2 regions of the Sedimentibacter sp. zth1 genome follow, and region 1 is predicted to be linked to the other one. Evidence: a T-box and tRNA genes for the amino acid it is inferred to sense, from the RefSeq annotation. Region 1 holds a T-box; the other holds one or more tRNA genes.

Evidence for each region. The T-box of region 1 lies ahead of pheS (phenylalanine--tRNA ligase subunit alpha). A T-box ahead of a tRNA ligase gene usually reads a tRNA of that ligase, here a tRNA-Phe.
Region 2: it has a tRNA-Phe gene. The T-box ahead of pheS (phenylalanine--tRNA ligase subunit alpha) is inferred to sense a tRNA for this amino acid. The anticodon was not compared.

Annotation. Positions count from the first base shown of each region.
Region 1 covers NZ_CP071445.1:271,574-280,798, forward strand. Annotated here, with positions in the region: gene JYG23_RS01325 (ATP-dependent metallopeptidase FtsH/Yme1/Tma family protein) at 1-1,239, opposite strand, end outside; ribosomal protein L20 leader region at 1,399-1,525, shown strand; gene infC (translation initiation factor IF-3) at 1,510-2,046, shown strand; gene rpmI (50S ribosomal protein L35) at 2,067-2,261, shown strand; gene rplT (50S ribosomal protein L20) at 2,289-2,633, shown strand; gene JYG23_RS01345 (TrkH family potassium uptake protein) at 2,975-4,336, shown strand; gene JYG23_RS01350 (TrkA family potassium uptake protein) at 4,350-5,009, shown strand; gene JYG23_RS01355 (RNA methyltransferase) at 5,058-5,798, shown strand; T-box leader at 5,889-6,105, shown strand; gene pheS (phenylalanine--tRNA ligase subunit alpha) at 6,190-7,212, shown strand; gene pheT (phenylalanine--tRNA ligase subunit beta) at 7,225-9,225, shown strand, end outside.
Region 2 covers NZ_CP071445.1:1,131,625-1,140,849, reverse strand. Annotated here, with positions in the region: gene JYG23_RS05615 (RND family transporter) at 1-1,928, shown strand, start outside; gene JYG23_RS05610 (hypothetical protein) at 1,956-4,025, shown strand; gene JYG23_RS05605 (hypothetical protein) at 4,098-5,345, opposite strand; tRNA gene JYG23_RS05600 (tRNA-Lys) at 5,541-5,616, shown strand; tRNA gene JYG23_RS05595 (tRNA-Pro) at 5,645-5,721, shown strand; tRNA gene JYG23_RS05590 (tRNA-Ile) at 5,742-5,818, shown strand; tRNA gene JYG23_RS05585 (tRNA-Phe) at 5,832-5,907, shown strand; gene JYG23_RS05580 (polysaccharide deacetylase family protein) at 6,075-8,513, shown strand; gene JYG23_RS05575 (glycosyltransferase) at 8,533-9,225, shown strand, end outside.

The DNA.
Region 1 (9,225 bases):
TATTTCCCCAATAAAAACTTCTTCAGATGCTCTGCCTGCCAAAAGTATAATAATTCTATTGTATAGTTCGTTTTTAGTGTATAAATATTTATCCTCAATAGGAAACTTTATAACATAACCTAATGCTTTATCTCTTGGAATAATTGATACTTTTTGAATTTTATCTATATCTAGTATTTTAGCTGCAATTGCATGACCAGCTTCATGGTATGCAACGGTTTTCTTCTCTATCTTGCTAATAGTTGGGTTTTTAATTTCTAACCCTGCTGCAATTTTTTCAATTGCAAACTCAAAATTTCCCTGTATAATTTTTTTGCTTTTATCTCTTATTGCTTTAAGAGCAGCTTCGTTTGCTATATTTGCAAGTTGTGCACCAGAAAATCCATGGGTTTTGTTGGCTATATCTGATAATGATACGTCTTTATCAAGTGGCTTGTTTTTAGTGTGAACTTCTAATATTTTTAATCTAGTGTTAAAATTTGGATTTCCAACATAAATTTTTCTGTCAAATCTTCCTGGTCTTAAAAGTGCTTCATCCAATAAGTCTAGTCTATTGGTTGCAGCTATAACTATTACATTATTTGAGTTATTAAATCCATCTAGTTCAACTAGAAGCTGATTCAAAGTTTGGTCTTTTTCATTGTTGCTTTCAGAGTTGCGCTTGCTGCCTAGAGCATCTATTTCATCAACAAAAATGATACTTGGAGATTCTTTTTTTGCCTTCTCAAATAGTGTTCTAACTCTTTTAGCTCCAACGCCTACGTATTTCTCAACAAACTCAGAACCACTTGCGTATATAAATGTAGCTTTTGCTTCACCTGCTATAGCTTTAGCAAGTATAGTTTTTCCAGTACCAGGCGGACCATGTAGTATAACACCACGAGGTACTTTTGCATCCATTGCTGTGTATTTTTTGTCGTCATTTAGGTAGTCAATTATGTCGTCAAAGTCTTCTTTTATTTCTTCCAACCCTGCAATATCATCAAAAGTAAATTTAGAAACTTCAATATCAGTTTTTTTCTTTTCGAAGTTATTGATAGAGACTGGTTGCTGATCAGAAATGTCGGTGTAATTATCATTACCTTTTTTTGATTTAAAGTAGTAACCTATCAGCATTATAGAATATACTAATAATGGTATAAATAATATTAGTGGTAATTCAAAAAATTTCGATAAAATAAATAAGATAATATTGTAGCAAACAAATATAAAAGATAGAAGGTAAAATCCTTTTTTCATTTTAGCTCCTTTTGATAATTATAGTATAATATTCTTTTATTTATAGAGTAAACAAAAATTGTTTAAATATTCTGTGTTTATTTTTACCGTTAAATGAAAAACTATTACAAAAATTAAAAATAATTATTGACAAGATAATATTGTTGCTATATAATTTAGTAGAGCAAGAAGAAGTGACCGCTTCTCACCTTACGACGTATTTATACTGTTAGTATGGTTATTCATAAAAGATACAAAAAAATTGTATGTTTGAGATAGCGGTGATAAGCTATCTTTTTTAATTATAGGAGGTGTATCTTTATTAAAGAACTTCAAATTAACGAACAGATTCGTGAAAAGGAAGTAAGAGTCATTGACTCGGAAGGAAATCAGTTAGGCGTGTTAAGTATTGATGAAGCATTAGACTTAGCTGATAAACAAAAGTTAGATTTAGTTAATATTTCACCTAATGCTAAACCACCTGTTTGTAGGATAATGAGCTATGGAAAATATAAATATGAATTAACTAAGAAAGAAAAAGAATCTAAAAAGAAACAAAAGGTAATTAATGTAAAAGAGATTAGATTAACTCCTAATATTGAAGAGCATGATTTATCAGTTAAAGCCAAGAATGCAACTAAGTTTTTAAAAGGCGGAAACAGAGTTAAAGTTTCTGTAAGATTTAGAGGAAGAGAAATGGGTTATTCAGAAATTGGTAGGAAAGTCTTAAAGAAATTTGCTGAAATAACAAGCGAGGTTTCAACTATAGATAAAATGCCTAAAATTGAAGGAAGAAATATGATAATGTTTTTAAATCCTAAAAATTAACACAATAAGGAGGAAGTGTAATGCCAAAGGTTAAAACTAACAGATCAGCAGCTAAAAGATTTACAAAAACAGGAAGTGGAAAATTCAAAAGATCTAAGTCAGGCTCAAATCACTTTACTGGAAAAAAAGAAAGTAACAGAATAAGAAATTTAAGAAAAAGTACTTTAGTATCTGATGCAGATACTCCAAAAATTAGAAAAATACTACCATACTAGTAGTTACCATAAAGGAGGAAATTAAAAATGGCAAGAGTAAAAAGAGCCGTTAACGCTAAAAAGAATCACCGTAAAATCCTAAAACTTGCTAAAGGATACTATGGTGCTAAAAGTAAACATTTTAAAATGGCAAATCAAGCTGTTATGAAATCATTAACTTATGCATATGTAGGAAGAAAATTAAAGAAGAGAGAATACAGACAATTGTGGATAGCAAGAATTAATGCTGCTACAAGAGCAAATGGTATTTCATATAGTAAATTCATATATGGATTAAAGCAAAATAATATAGAAATTAACAGAAAAATGCTTTCTGAAATGGCTATATATGATCCAGCAGGATTTACACAATTAGTAGAATTAGTAAAATAGATTTTTGATAAATTATTGAACAAGTAAACAAATGAAAGGCTGTAACTGAACAGTCTTTTTTTATTTTAGGGGCTATCACTCCTCTATATTTTGTTAATATATGTTTAGTAGCATAACAATATTACAGCTTTTTTGCTAAAATAAACATTAATTTAGTTTAATATTATTACAGTTTTAAAAAATATATTGAAAATTTTTTATAATATTGTATAATTGTATACATTAACATAAATTTTATATAAATTATATGTGTTTTGAATTGTTTACAATAAATATTAGGTAGTATAATATTTTGAATTAAATAAATATTATATTTCATTGATAAAAGTAGGTGAGTTAATATGAAAGTTAATAACGTTAATGGTAATCCTCTAAAAAATAATCCATCATTAATATTTATTATAGGTTTTATTGGGGTGGTTTTTATTGGAACAACCTTGTTAAATTTTCCATTTTCAAGTTTGAATGGTAGAAGTATAGGATTTACAGATGCTTTATTTACAGCAACGTCAGCTGTATGTGTTACAGGATTGACAGTTGTTACTACTGCAACACAATGGACAATTATTGGTAAGATAATTATTTTGTGTCTTATTCAAATAGGTGGGTTAGGTGTTATGACCTTATCAACACTTATAGCGTTTTTTTTAGGTAAAAAGATATCACTTAAAACGCGTTTGTTGATAAAAGAAGAAAGAAATACATATGAGCTTCAGGGTGTAGTTAGAGTAACTAAAAATGTTTTAATATATACATTTATCGTAGAATTTATTGGTGCTATATTGTTTTCATTTGTATTTTGTAAAGAATATGGGTTTATAAAAGGTATATGGTTTTCAATATTTCACTCAATATCATCATTCTGCAATGCTGGATTTGATATAGTTGGTAATACTAGCTTTATGAAATACGTAACTAATCCATTAATAAATTTTACAACTATTATCCTTATAGTTGTTGGAGGGTTAGGATTTTTCGTTTTTATAGAGATTATTAAAGTTAGAAAATTCAAGAAATTTAGTTTGCACTCGAAAATTGTTTTAATAATGACTGGTATATTGCTTTTATCTGGAACAATTTTGATTATGGTTTTAGAATATAACAATGCTAATACTATTGGCAATTTAGGATTTTTTGGCAAGTTACAGGCATCTCTATTCCAAAGTGTTGCAACAAGAACTGCAGGATACAGTACAATAGACATATCAGGTTTAAAGGATTCAACCTCGGTTATTATGTGTATATTGATGTTTATTGGGGGTTCTTCGGGTTCAACTGCAGGTGGTGTAAAGGTAACAACTATTGCAGTCGCTATTTTAGCAATGCATAGCACAATATATGGTAAAAAACATATAGATATATTTCAAAAACGCATTTCAAATTCTGTTATAATGAAAGCAATAGCAGTTATAGGTATAGCTTTTGGTGTAGTTACCGTTGTTTCCATAATACTTAGCATCACACAACATATACCCGCTATGTCCTATGTTGATGTATTGTTTGAATCTGTATCAGCATTTGGTACTGTTGGATTAACTAGAAATGTAACTCCTTATTTAAACTTTATAGGTAAAATACTTATAAGTGGTACAATGTTTATAGGTCGTTTAGGACCTTTAACAATAGCACTTGCAGTTGCATCTCGTCAAAATAGATTTGTTGGAAATATAGGTTACCCAGAAGGTAAAATAATAATAGGTTAGTGGAGGAAATTATATGAGACAATTTGTAGTTATTGGTTGCGGAAGATTTGGTGCTTCGGTTGCTAAAACATTATATAAATTAGGATATGATGTAATGGTGGTAGATAGTGACATAAATATTATACAAGAGATGTCAGAATACGTAACTCATGCTATTCAAGCAGATGCAGAAGATGAAAATTCTTTGAGAGCACTTGGTATTAGAAATTTTGATGTAGCTGTTATAACGATTGGTTCTAATGTTCAAGCATCTATTATGGCTACTCTGATCGTAAAAGAATTAGGAGTAAAAAAGGTAATTGCTAAAGCACAAAGTGAAATACATGGCAAGGTTTTATACAAAATAGGAGCTGATAAAGTAGTTTTTCCAGAAAGAGATATGGGTATAAGAGTAGCTCATAATTTAATTTCATCTAATATATTAGATGTTATAGAATTAATGCCAGATTACAGTATAATTGAAGTAATTGCATTGCAGGAATGGGAAGATAAAGCATTGATAGAATTAAAATTGCCTAATAGAATGGGTATAAGCATTATGGCTATAAAGACAGGCGATAAAATAAATGTAACACCATATGCAGAAGATGTTATTAAAAAAGGTGATGTATTAGTTTTACTCGGACATAATGATAATCTTAAGAAAATAGAGCAAAGTGAGACTAAAGAATAAATGTTAATAAAAAGCAGTTCTAATCAAAAAATAAAACTGATAAGAAGCTTGGAAACAAAAAAAAACAGAGATATCAATAGTGCTTATATTGTTGAAAGTATAAAGCTTATTAAAGAAGCAATAAATGAAAAAGTATTGTTTAAATTTGTACTTATCTCTGATAGTATAAAAGAAAAAAAAGATATAAAATATGTTGTGAATATATTAGAAAAAAGTAATATAGAATATTATTATGTTAAAAGTGATGTATTTAAAGATATTTCAAATACTGTTACATCTCAGGGCATAGTAGCTGTTGTAGATAAAAAGAAAATTGATATAAAAGATATACTCACAACAAACTTTTTAGTTTTTTGTGATAAGCTTCAGGATCCAGGAAACCTTGGTACTATAGTTAGAACTGCAGATGCCTTTGGACCATGTAGTGTTGTATTGTCACCATGCTGTGTTGATGCATATAATGCTAAAACAGTTAGAGCATGTGCAGGTGCAATTTATAGAGCAAATGTTTTTGAAATAAAGGACAGTGTTGAATTTTTAACAAAAATGAAAGCTAGTGGATATAAGGTCATTTCTACTGTAGTAGATTCTAATTTAGATTTTGATAATATAAAAGAATTAGAAAAGATTTGTCTTGTTATTGGGAATGAAGGCAATGGGGTATCAGATGAGGTTAAGCAATTGTCAGATTTAAAAATAACAATCAAAATGACTGGAAATACGGAATCTTTAAATGCTTCAATAGCAGCAGGTATTAGTATTTATGAAATAAGAAAAAAACTCTTGTAAAATTTATACACGTTTGATATAATATTTTTTATATATTAAACAAATAATTTTTTTGCGTAAATTTATATAAATATATATAACTAAAATATAATAAAGGCAATGAAAGAGAAAAGTAGATATTCCTATGCTTGTAGAGAGATTGTGTAATAGCTGAAAGCACTTTTAAGCTAATAATATCGAAGTTCACTCTTGAGCTGGTAGATTGAATTAGCAGTAAATTTACACGGTTAATATCGTTAATTAAATTGAGATTATCAATGAAATATTGTTGATAAATAAGAGTGGTACCGCGGACTTCGTCTCTTTACAGAGACGAAGTCATTTTATTTTTAGATATTATTTTGAATAGATAGCTATTCGTTATTTTAAATATTATAAAGGAGTTGTTAATATGAAAGAGAAATTATTGCAAGTAAAAAATGATGCTCTAGAGCAAATAAATAAGATTACAAACAATGATGATATTGAGAAAATTAGAGTTAAATTTTTAGGAAAAAAAGGTGAATTAACTTTGATTTTACGTTCTATGGGTGCTTTGTCAAAAGAGGAAAAACCTGTAGTGGGTAAATTGGCAAATGATGTTAGAAATATTATTGAAGAAAACATAGCAAAAATTAAAACTGATATAAACAACAAAATTAAGGAAGAAAAATTAAACAATGAAAAAGTTGATGTTACAATGCCTTCTAATTATTATCAAATAGGTAGAAGACACCCTTTGATGCAAACAAAAGAAGAATTGGAAAATTTATTCTTAAGTATGGGTTATGATGTTGTTGAAGGACCAGAAGTTGATACAGTGAAAAATAACTTCGATGATTTAAATGCACCTGAGGATCATCCATCAAGGGATATGTCAGATACTTTTTATTTAGCAGATGGGATAGTTTTGAGAACCCAAACATCTCCTGTACAAATAAGAATTATGAAAACGCAAAAACCACCTATTAAAATGGTTTCAGCTGGTAGAACATTTAGATTTGATGAGGTTGATGATACACATTCGCCTATGTTCCATCAAATGGAGTGCCTTGTTATAGATAAAGGAATTACAATGGCTAATCTTATAGATGCCATCAATCAATTCGTTAGGGAAATGTTTGGTGAAGAAATGAAAACTAGATTTAGACCTCATAATTTTCCGTTTACTGAGCCAAGTGCTGAGGTTGATGTATCTTGCTTAAAATGTAAAGGTAAAGGCTGTGAAGCTTGTAACGGAACGGGTTGGAGTATGGAATTGTTAGGCTGTGGTATGGTACACCCAAATGTGCTTAAAAATTGTGGTATAGATCCTGAAGTGTACAGTGGATTTGCATTTGGAATGGGTATTGATAGAGTTACAATGGTTAAATATGGATTGAACAACATTAGGCTTTTATATGAAAATGACGAAAGATTTTTAAAACAATTTTAGGAGGTAGAAATTATGTTAGCACCAATTAAGTGGATGAAAAATTATGTAAATATTGATTTAGATGCTAAGGATTTAGCGGATAAGATTACTTTAACAGGTTCTCATGTGGATTCAATAATTGATATAGAAAAAGATATAACAAATGTAGTAACAGGTAGAATAATTGATATTCAACAACACCCAAATGCAGATAAACTAATTGTAACAAAAATAGATATAGGTACTGAAATTGTACAAATAGTTACAGGAGCTAAAAATGTTAGTGTTGGTGACATAATTCCTGTATCTTTGATTGGAGCACATTTGCCAATTGGATTAAATATCAAACTTTCTAAATTAAGAGGTATTGAATCTCAAGGTATGATGTGTTCGTATGAAGAACTTGGGTTCGACGAGAAAGTTACGCCAAAAGGTGGAAACGATGGTATTATGATACTTGAAGAAAATACACCGATCGGTAAAGATATAAAAGATGTGCTTGGCATAAATGGTAAGGTTTTAGATATAGAAATAACATACAATAGACCTGACTGTTTAAATGTTACAGGTATGGCACGAGAAGTAGCTGCAACACTAAATGAAGAATTCCGTTTTCCAGAAATTAAAATACAAAATGAAGTTGATAATATTAATGACTATTTTGATAATGTAAAAATTGAAGCTGAAGAGTTGTGCGATAAATTTTGTGTTAGAGTTATTAAAAATATTAAAATAGGAAAATCCCCAATGTGGATGCAAAGGGCATTGATGGATGCAGGAATGAGACCTGTAAACAATATTGTAGATGTTACAAATTATGTAATGCTAGAATTAGGTCAACCATTGCATGCTTATGACTTAAATAAATTTGATGATAAAACAATAATTGCAAGGCGTGCTGAAAATGGTGAGATTTTGACAACACTTGATAATGTTAATAGAAAGCTTGACGAAAATATTTTGGTTATATCTAATACTAAAAGGCCAGTAGGTATTGCAGGAGTTATGGGTGGATTTGATACTGAAATAGATGAGAATACAACTATGATACTTTTAGAAAGTGCTTGCTTTAACAATAAATCAATTAGAGAGACTTCTAGAAAAATTGGTCTTCGTTCAGAAGCTAGTGCAAGAAACGAAAAAGTATTGCATTATAAAAATGCTGAAATAGCAAGTGTTAGAGCATGTCAATTAATTGAAATGATTGGTGCTGGAACTGTAGTTAAGGGATACTTAAATGCAGGAAAAGAAGAATATACACCAAGTAAGGTTTCTTTAAGACCAAGTAGAGTAAAAGAGATTCTTGGTGTTGAAATACCTGTGGATAAAATGATTGAAAGCTTAAATAAATTAGAATTGACAAGTTCATTTGATGGAGAAAAAATTGAAACATTAGTTCCATACTTCAGATGTGATATACTTCAAGAAATTGATTTGATTGAAGAAATAGGAAGAATGTATGGATTTGAAAATATTATTGCAAAACCAATAGTAAGTACACTTGTAAAGGGTAAAAAATCAAAAAAAAGAGTTACAGAGGATTATATTAAAAGTATAATGGTTTCGCTTGGACTTGTAGAAATAATGACTTATTCATTTATCAGCCCAAAATCTTTAGATAAACTTTGTATAAAAGATGATTCAGAAATTAAAAATTATATTAAGCTTATAAATCCACTTGGAGAAGATTTTAGTGTTATGAGAACTACACTTATGTCAAATATGCTTGATGCTATGAGTAGAAATAATAACAGAGGAATTAGTAGCGTTAAATTTTTTGAGGTTGGAAACACATTTTTTCCTAAACAAATACCTGTTGTTGAGTTACCAATAGAGAAAAGTAAGCTATGTATTGGTATGTATGGAGAATATGATTTCTTTAATTTAAAAGGAATTATAGAGCAAACCTTAGAGAGATTTGGAATTAAACTAGTTGTAAAAGCAGTAAAAGATAATCCAACATTTCACGGTGGTATATGTGCAGGAATATTTGTAAATAATGAACAAATAGGTGTGTTTGGAGAATTACATCCT
Region 2 (9,225 bases), 860 kb from region 1:
TATTATTAGATGATTTTGGAAAAGGTGCTTTTTCACTTGTTATAGTTGATGGAATGAAGCCATACGAGGTAGCCTCATTGAAATCGGAACTTGAAAAAGTTGAACACGTTAATGATGTCGTTTGGTATGATAATTTGTTTGATGTTACTGTTCCAATGGAGATTCTACCAGAAAAATATTATGATGCTTTTAACAAAGGTGATTCAACTCTTATGGCAGTATTCTTTGATACATCAACTTCAGAGGATGCAACTATAAATGCTATTGGAGATGTAAGGAAAGTTTGTGGTGAAAAGTGTTTCATTACAGGCATGTCTGCATTAGTAACAGATTTAAAAAACTTATGTGAAAAAGAAGAACCTGTATATGTAGGAATTGCAGTTTTACTTGCTTGTGCTGCAATGATGATATTTATGGATTCATGGGTTATACCATTTGTGTTTCTTATAAGTATTGGTATAGCAATTCTTTATAATTTAGGTTCAAATTATTTTCTTGGAGAAATATCTTATATCACAAAAGCACTATCTGCGGTATTGCAGTTAGCTGTAACAATGGATTATTCTATATTTTTGTGGCATAGTTATTCAGAGCATAAAATTGCTTTTAACGGCGATAAAAAAGAAGCAATGTCCACTGCTATTGCAGAAACTTTTACATCAGTATTAGGAAGTTCTATCACTACAATTGCTGGGTTTATCGCACTTTGCTTTATGACATTTACTTTGGGTAAAGATTTAGGTATTGTAATGGCAAAAGGAGTTTTGTTAGGTGTTATAGGATGTGTAACAATACTTCCACCATTAATATTAGTATTTGATAAGTTAATTGAAAAAACACGTCATAGATCTCTAATACCAAGTATGGATAAGGTATCAAGATTAATTATAAAACGTCCAATTATTTTTATAATTATATTTGTATTATTATTATTACCATCACTTTATGGATATACAAATGAGCTTGTATATTATGATATGAGTACTGTAGTGCCTAAAGATATGGAATATGTTATAGCTAATACAAAATTAATTGATGATTTTGACATAGCTTCAACACACATGATTTTAGCTGATTCTAACATGTCACATAAAGATTGTAAAAATATGATAGGTCAAATAGAAAATGTTGATGGAGTTAAATTTGCGATAGGATTTGATTCATTGATTGGTTCAACTATACCGCAAGAAATATTACCAGATTCAATTGTTAATTTATTAAAGGAAGATAAATATCAGTTATTTTTAGTAAGTTCTAAATATTATGTTTCAAGTGACGAAGTTAATTCACAGATAACAGATATTAACAATATTATTAAAAAATATGATGAAAATGGGATGTTAATAGGTGAAGCCCCATGTACAAAGGATTTAATAGATGTAACAGATCGTGACTTTACTGTTGTTAGTATAATTTCGATAGCTGCTATATTTTTAATAATATTATTTGTATTAAAAAGTCCATCATTGGCCGTTATATTGGTTGCAGTTATTGAATTTGCAATTTGTATAAATCTTGGTATACCATACTATGCAAATACGTCGTTACCATTTATTGCACCAATTTGTATAAGTACAATTCAACTTGGAGCGACTGTTGATTATGCAATATTGATGACAACAAGGTACAAAAAAGAACGTATTATCGGTCATGATAAAAAAGTAGCAATATCAACTGCATTGTCTACATCAATTCCATCAATTATAGTAAGTGCATTAGGTTTCTTTGCAGCTACATATGGAGTTGCAGTATATTCAGATATAGATATAATTAGTTCAATGTGTAATTTGATGGCAAGAGGTGCTTTAATAAGTATGGCATCAGTAATATTGATATTACCTTCAATGTTTATGGTATTTGATAAAATAATATGTAAGACAACTGTTGACATTAGAAAGAGCAAAAAATTAGTACAATTAAATAAATAATGAAATGTAACAAAAGGAGGAAATATAATGAATACTAAATTTTATAAAATATTATCTATTACAGTTATTATAGGATTGATTTTCACAGGTACAGTATTTGTATTTGCACAACAATCCGACGATAAGGATGAAACTAATAAGGAAACACCTAACAATATAACTAATAAATTAGAAAGTATTTTAGTAAATGATGAAGCTGATAAGGATGAAACAGTTTATGTTATTGCTAATTCTGATGGAACTGCAAAAAAAGTTATAGTTAGTGATTGGGTTAAAAATATAAACGGTAATGATAAACTAAATGATAAAACTGACGCTACTAATATTGTTAATGTTAATGGTGAAGAGCAATATACAATGAATGATAACAATATTTGTGTTTGGGATGCAGAAGGAAAAGACATATATTATCAGGGAGAAATAGATAAAGAATTACCTGTTACAGTATCTATTGGATATAAACTTGATGGTAAAGAAATATCTTCAAGTGAGTTAGTAGGTAAAAGTGGAAAAGTTACAATGACTTTTAACTATATAAATAATCAAAGAAAAACTGTTAGCATTAACGGTAAAAATGATGAAGTATATGTTCCATTTGTTATGCTAAGTGGTATGGTACTAGACAATACTAATTTTACAAATATCAAAGTTTCAAATGGTAAAATCATAAATGACGGTGATAGAAGTGTAGTTATTGGTTTTGCACTTCCAGGTATGCAAGAAAGTTTGGCTATTGGAGAAAGTAAATTATCTATACCTAATAATGTTGAAATTACAGCCGATGTACAAGATTTTTCTTTAGAAACAACAATAACACTTGCTACAAATGATATGTTCAATCATTTAGATGTGGATAATATTAACTCACTAGGAGATCTTGAAAACTCTTTAGGTGAACTAAGTGTTGCAACTGAAAAGCTTGTTAATGGTTCTTCAGATTTATATAATGGTATTAGCTTATTATTAGAAAAATCTAATGAATTAATAGATGGAGTTAATAAATTAGCTAATGGAGCTAAGGCTTTGTCAGAAGGAGCAAATAGCTTAAATGAAAACACAGGTAAGCTAAAAGTTGGAGTTGATACTTTAAATAGTGGATTGAAAGAGCTTAATAAAAATAGTGCTATGCTAAACGGTGGTGCTGAACAAGTATTCAATACATTATTAGGAACTGCACAAAACGAGTTAGCTAAAGCAGGAGTAGATGTACCAACACTTACTATTGAAAATTATGATGAAATATTAAACGGTATTTTAAAATCACTTGGTGGTGATAATGCTTACGATGGAGTTTATAACGGAGCTCTAAAAAAAGTTACGGATGCTGTAAAGGCTAATGAATCTGTAATTACGGAACAAGTAACAATGGCTGTAAACCAACAAGTATTTGGTGCTGTATTGGAAAAATTCAATATGACTATTGAGCAATATAAAGTTGCAACTGGAAATGGACAAATTAGTCAAGAAGTAAAAGCACAAATAGAAGGTGCAGTTAATGCTCAAATGCAAAGCGAAGAAGTTAAAGCAACAATTACAAAACTTGTATCTGATAAAGAAGCTGAGCTTATCAACCAACAAATGAGTAGTGAAGAAATGATTAATAAGATCAAAAATCTTGCAGCAAATGCTGAAAATGGACAAAAGAGTATAAAAGGTCTTGTTGAGCAATTAGATACTTATAAACAATTTTATGATGGTGTTATTACTTATACAAGCGGTGTAGATAAAGCATATAATGGCAGTAATATACTTAACCAAGGTGTTTTACAATTAGCAGATGGTACTGAAAAATTATCATCAGCTAGTAATAGTCTTTATGAAGGAATTACAACATTACAAGATGCTTCAAAGGCATTAATTGAAGGAATCATAGAATTACAAGATGGTTCAATGCAATTATCCAATGGGATGAAACAATTGAGTGATGAAGGAATCAATAAACTAGTTAGTCTAGTTGGTGATGACGTAACAAACGTAGTTGATAGAATTAAGGCAGTAGTAAATATTTCAAAAGAATATCAAAATTTCGGTGGAATTTCAGAAGATATGACTGGAAAAGTAAAATTTATATACAGAACCGAAGCAATAGATAAATAAAAATTAACTAAAAAATGCTCTTGATTGATAAAATTAAGAGCATTTTTTTTAGGTTGTTTTGGAGGTGATATATTATAAAAGATTTATATAGTTTATCATTTCTTTTTTTGTGTTTTCATCATACATATTAAGAATTTTATCAATTTCTTTTTTTGTATTTCTAGTAAATTTTTTTATAAAATTCATTCTTACAGGGATAAATTGTTGTAGATATTTTACATATTTTCGATTAAAATATTTTTTGTTTGAAATTATTCCAGCGATAACTAAGTAGTTGCAACAGTAATACATAAAATTAGTTACATTTTCTTTATTATCAAAGTTAAAATTTGAAATATCATTTTCAAAACAATAATTTACTAAATTCAATAATTTATTAGCAAGTAAATTTAAATTTTTATTATTGGCAGCTAATGAAAAAATAGTTGCATTTTTTGAGTCGATATCATTTTGAATATCTTCTATATCATCACATAACTGAAGTAAAATTCCAAAAGATACTGCAAAATTGAATTCTATTTCTGTCAATTGTCCACTTAATAAATAACCGTCTGCTAAAACAGAAGAACCACCTTTCTTAAATATTATATCTAGTATATCTTTTTCAAATGGAATTGTAATATTTTGCTGTATTAGACTATTTGTTTGAGAATTGTGTATGAGTATTAAGCTTTCATAGACTTCTATGTAATCATTACGATTAAATTCAGATTCTATTAACTTAATCATTTTAAATATGTTTTTTTCATAATCATTTAAAGGCTCAACTAAATTACCATTAAGTCGGCTTAGAAAATTTTTGCTATAACTGATTTTTTGAGTGTATTCAATGTTACTATCAATATAATTGTCTGTATAAGGATATAGCATACTATATGCAAATACAGATTTTGAGCATTCTATATTTCTTTGAAATATAAGTTGCAAAATGTTCATAATCCAAGCATTTCGTATTGCTTGACCTAAACTTTCAATTGATAAATTTTCATTTTTACTCATACTAAAAAAAGTATTTGTTGATTCAAGTATACCAGTATCCATAAAATATTTAATAACTTTATTTTTATCTATAGAAATATCTTGAATACTACTAATCAAATTAAGTTTAAAATTTTTAGACCAAGTTTTCCTATCTATATCAGATTGCGGAAAAGTTTTTAAAAGATCTAGTATTTTGATTTTAATTTGAGCAACTTCCTTTTCAAATTGAATTTTATCTAATTTAGAATATGTATTTAAATTTATGTTTAGCTTATTATCTAAACTATACCAAACTTTTTTATACTTTTTAACTAAACAATTAAAATTATTATTAAGCAATTTCGAGTTCCCCCTCTAGAAATTTGTAAATAAATTAATTTATAATATAATAATATCATATTTTCATATTATTAACAGTTATATATTATTAGAATATTATTAAAATTTTATTAAAAAATGTTGACATATAATACAGTTTATGATAATCTATTAAAGCTGTCGAAAAATGGCGAATTAGCTCAAATAATATATTATGATCCATTAGCTCAGCTGGCAGAGCACCTGACTTTTAATCAGGGTGTCCCGCGTTCGAATCGCGGATGGATCACCATTATTTAGAGGTAACGTAGCGGTCGTAACGGGGCGTAGCGCAGTTTGGTAGCGCATCTGGTTTGGGACCAGAGGGCCGCGGGTTCAAATCCTGCCGCCCCGACCATATATGTATATATAAATTATGGGCTTGTAGCTCAGGTGGTTAGAGCGCACGCCTGATAAGCGTGAGGTCGATGGTTCGAGTCCATCCAGGCCCACCATAAATATATATATGCCCAGATAGCTCAGTCGGTAGAGCAGGGGACTGAAAATCCCCGTGTCGGTGGTTCGATTCCGCCTTTGGGCACCAAAATATAAATTATGATAAAAAAACTAACTTGAAATATAGTTAGTTTTTTTATTATATAAATATTTAGTTGATAATATTTTATATTTATCATATAATTTTATATAAATCAAGAAGTAAAAATACAAGCGCTTAGACATATGCCTAAACATTTTTTTGGTGGGTGAAAAATGATAGAAAAATTTATAAATTCAAGAAAAATATTCGTATATATATTTTGTATCATAGTAATTATTGTAATCTCATTGCTTTGTTTTTTTAGATATGAAAACAATAAATACAAAATAACTGGAGAAATAGTAGAAACAGTAAATTTGAATGATGGTACAGAAGAAAGAATAAAAAAAACAAAAGAAAATTTAACTAAAGATTTAGGACAAGCTAATATAATTGATATATCAGAAAAAAGTGATAAAAAGATTGAAATTGTATTTGAGGGCTTGCCAGATAGAAAAATTGTATACGAGATAATTAAATTACTAGAAAAGCATAACACTAAGGCAACTTTTTTTGTTTCAGGAATTCAAACTGCAGAAGACTATGAAACAGTAAAAATTATTATTAATGCAGGTCATAAAATTGGTAACTATACTTTAAAAGCAACTAAGTTCATGGACAAGCTTGATAGTGAAAGTATAATACAGGATTTTGCTAGAGCAAGTAGCATAATATACAACGCGAGTGGTGTTGAGCCTGAAATTCTTAAATGTAATGCTACTAATTATTCTGATGAAATATTAGATATAACAAAGGCATTGGGTATAAATGATGTCGTTGATACTAATTATATTCTTGATATAAATAGTTTTAATTCATTAGATGCTGCACAAGGATACGTTGATAACCTAAAAAAAGGAAGTATTGTTTCTGTAAAATTAAATGAGCTTATAGATAAAACTGAGTATATATCTCTAAAAAAAGATGAAATACCTGTTCAAGATTCAAGTAATAGCTCAAATGTAGAGACAGATAATAAAACACAAGAAAAATCAATCATAGATACTGTTAGTATGTTGCTAACAGCGATAGATAATACTAATTATAAAGAACTATATGAGCAACTCAGAATATCAAATAATGGTAAAAAAGCATCTCCAATTAGTGAAATAAGAACAACGAAAAGGGCTGTTTCTTTTATGTTTTATGGTTTAGGAGAAGTTGAAAACAGTTCGGAATTCAACGGTATTGTAGAAAATTTAAATAAATTAGATGCTAAAGCTACATTTTTTGTTACAACAGATGAAATAAAAAATAATACTGCTAGTATACAAAAGCTAATTGAAACTGGGCATGAAATAGGGATTGCAGTTTTAGTAAATAATAGATTTGATTATTATGAAGCATGTTATCAAATTGAAACAGCAAAGGAATTACTAAAAGAGAAATTTAAATATGAGACAAATATAATACTACAACCATGGTCTGAAATAAAAAATGAGACATTAGAAGCAGCTTCTGCTAATTCTATGAAGGTAATAAAATATGATTCGGGTTTAAAATTAGAAAATAAGGCAGAAACAAATGCTGAAAAAGTTATAAAAAGTACATTTGCGCCAAATGTTAAGGCGCTTAAAAGAGGACAAAGTATTTTGTGTAGGATGAATTATTTTGATGATGAAGAGCTTTTAATTAATTCTATATGCATGATGGCTACTTCAAAAACAACTTATCCTATAAGAACAATAAGCGAGATTTTAAACGATGAAAAAAATATATATAGTTATCCAGTTCAAGAAGATAAAATATTATCTAGCTTAAAAAATACGATTTATCCAGGGCAATTATCAGATAAACAAGATGATTATATAAATAAAATATTTAAGTATTATATAGGCAATCCTTTTGTAAAAAATGTGAATAAGCTGCCTGGTTTTAATGAAAGTGAAATTGTATTGCTAGATAAGACTGGAAAGATACCAAATGATGATAATACAGTTTTTTTAACATTTGACGACTGGGGTTCGGATATAGCTATAGATAAAATATTAAGTGTTTTGAAGAAACATAATGTAAAAGCTAGTTTCTTTGTTAGAACAAACTATGTAGAGCAAAATCCAAATCTTTTAAGAGCGATAGCAATGGAAGGACATGACATAGGAAGTCACAGTAATGAACATTTAACGTTGTCAAATTATATTCAATCAGAAAACAAATATGTGACCTTAACAGATGATCAAACGGAGATATTTATAGATGATATAGTAAAATCCTATAATATTTTGCAAAATATCGTAGGAGATGTTGTTATAAATGACATACCTTTATTAACTTTATATTTTAGACCGCCTACTTTGGCAGTAAGTTATATTGGTTTGAAAACAGTATTTGATTGTGGTTATAAATATTCTATTTCAGGAGATTTTTCAACTGGAGATTATGAAGCTAAAAGTGTTGAGCAATTACTTAGTGTTCTACAAAATGGGTTATATTCAGAAGGTGGATATTTACTACAATCAATTGAATCAGGCAGTATAATCGTTATGCATATGTCTGATGAGAGTAAGTATACAGCACAAGCATTGGATTTATATTTAACGGCTAATGAACAAAAATCTTATGATGATCCAACAAAATTTAAATTTGCAAAGTTGAGTGATTATCTACATTAGAAGATTGGGGGAAAATAACATGAGTTTATTTAGAAAAACGGACAAAAATAGTGAAAATACAATTTTAGATGTTTTGGTAAATCCAAATCGTGATAGGAGATTACTTTCGAATGTCCCTGATCCTGATAGCCATAGAACTAATAATGATAGAAGATGGGTTGACAGTAAAGCTGTATATGAGCTTGAAAAAAAGAAGTATGTAAAACAAGTGCAGGAGGGTATTAGATATATATGTTCTTATGATATTGAAGTAACTTGTATCAATAATGATAAATCCAAAAATATTTTTATTTGTAAGAGTTTAAATATTTCTGCAACAGGTATGCTTATCAAAATTATTGATAAAAAAGATATGAAAACAATACAAAATGCTAAAAAGGTAATCTTTAAGTTTGAGATAATACCTGGTTCGATGCCCGAAGGTTATGAAATGAAGGTAAAACAATCTGTTATTTTTGTAAGAATTAACGAAATTGGTGAAAATAATATAGAATGTGGTGTGAAATTTAAGATACCATTATCAATATATGCAAAAAGAAGACGTGGTGCATTTACTTTGATTTTATCTTCATTAATGTTATTTTTTGTAACGTTATTTATTTTGCTTATGAGGGTAGAGAGCGTTTTGTATTTTGAGTTCAATAAATTTTTCTATCTCTATAGTATTATAGCGGCAGTGTTTTTACTTAGTAGATATTTTTTTGGTTCTTTG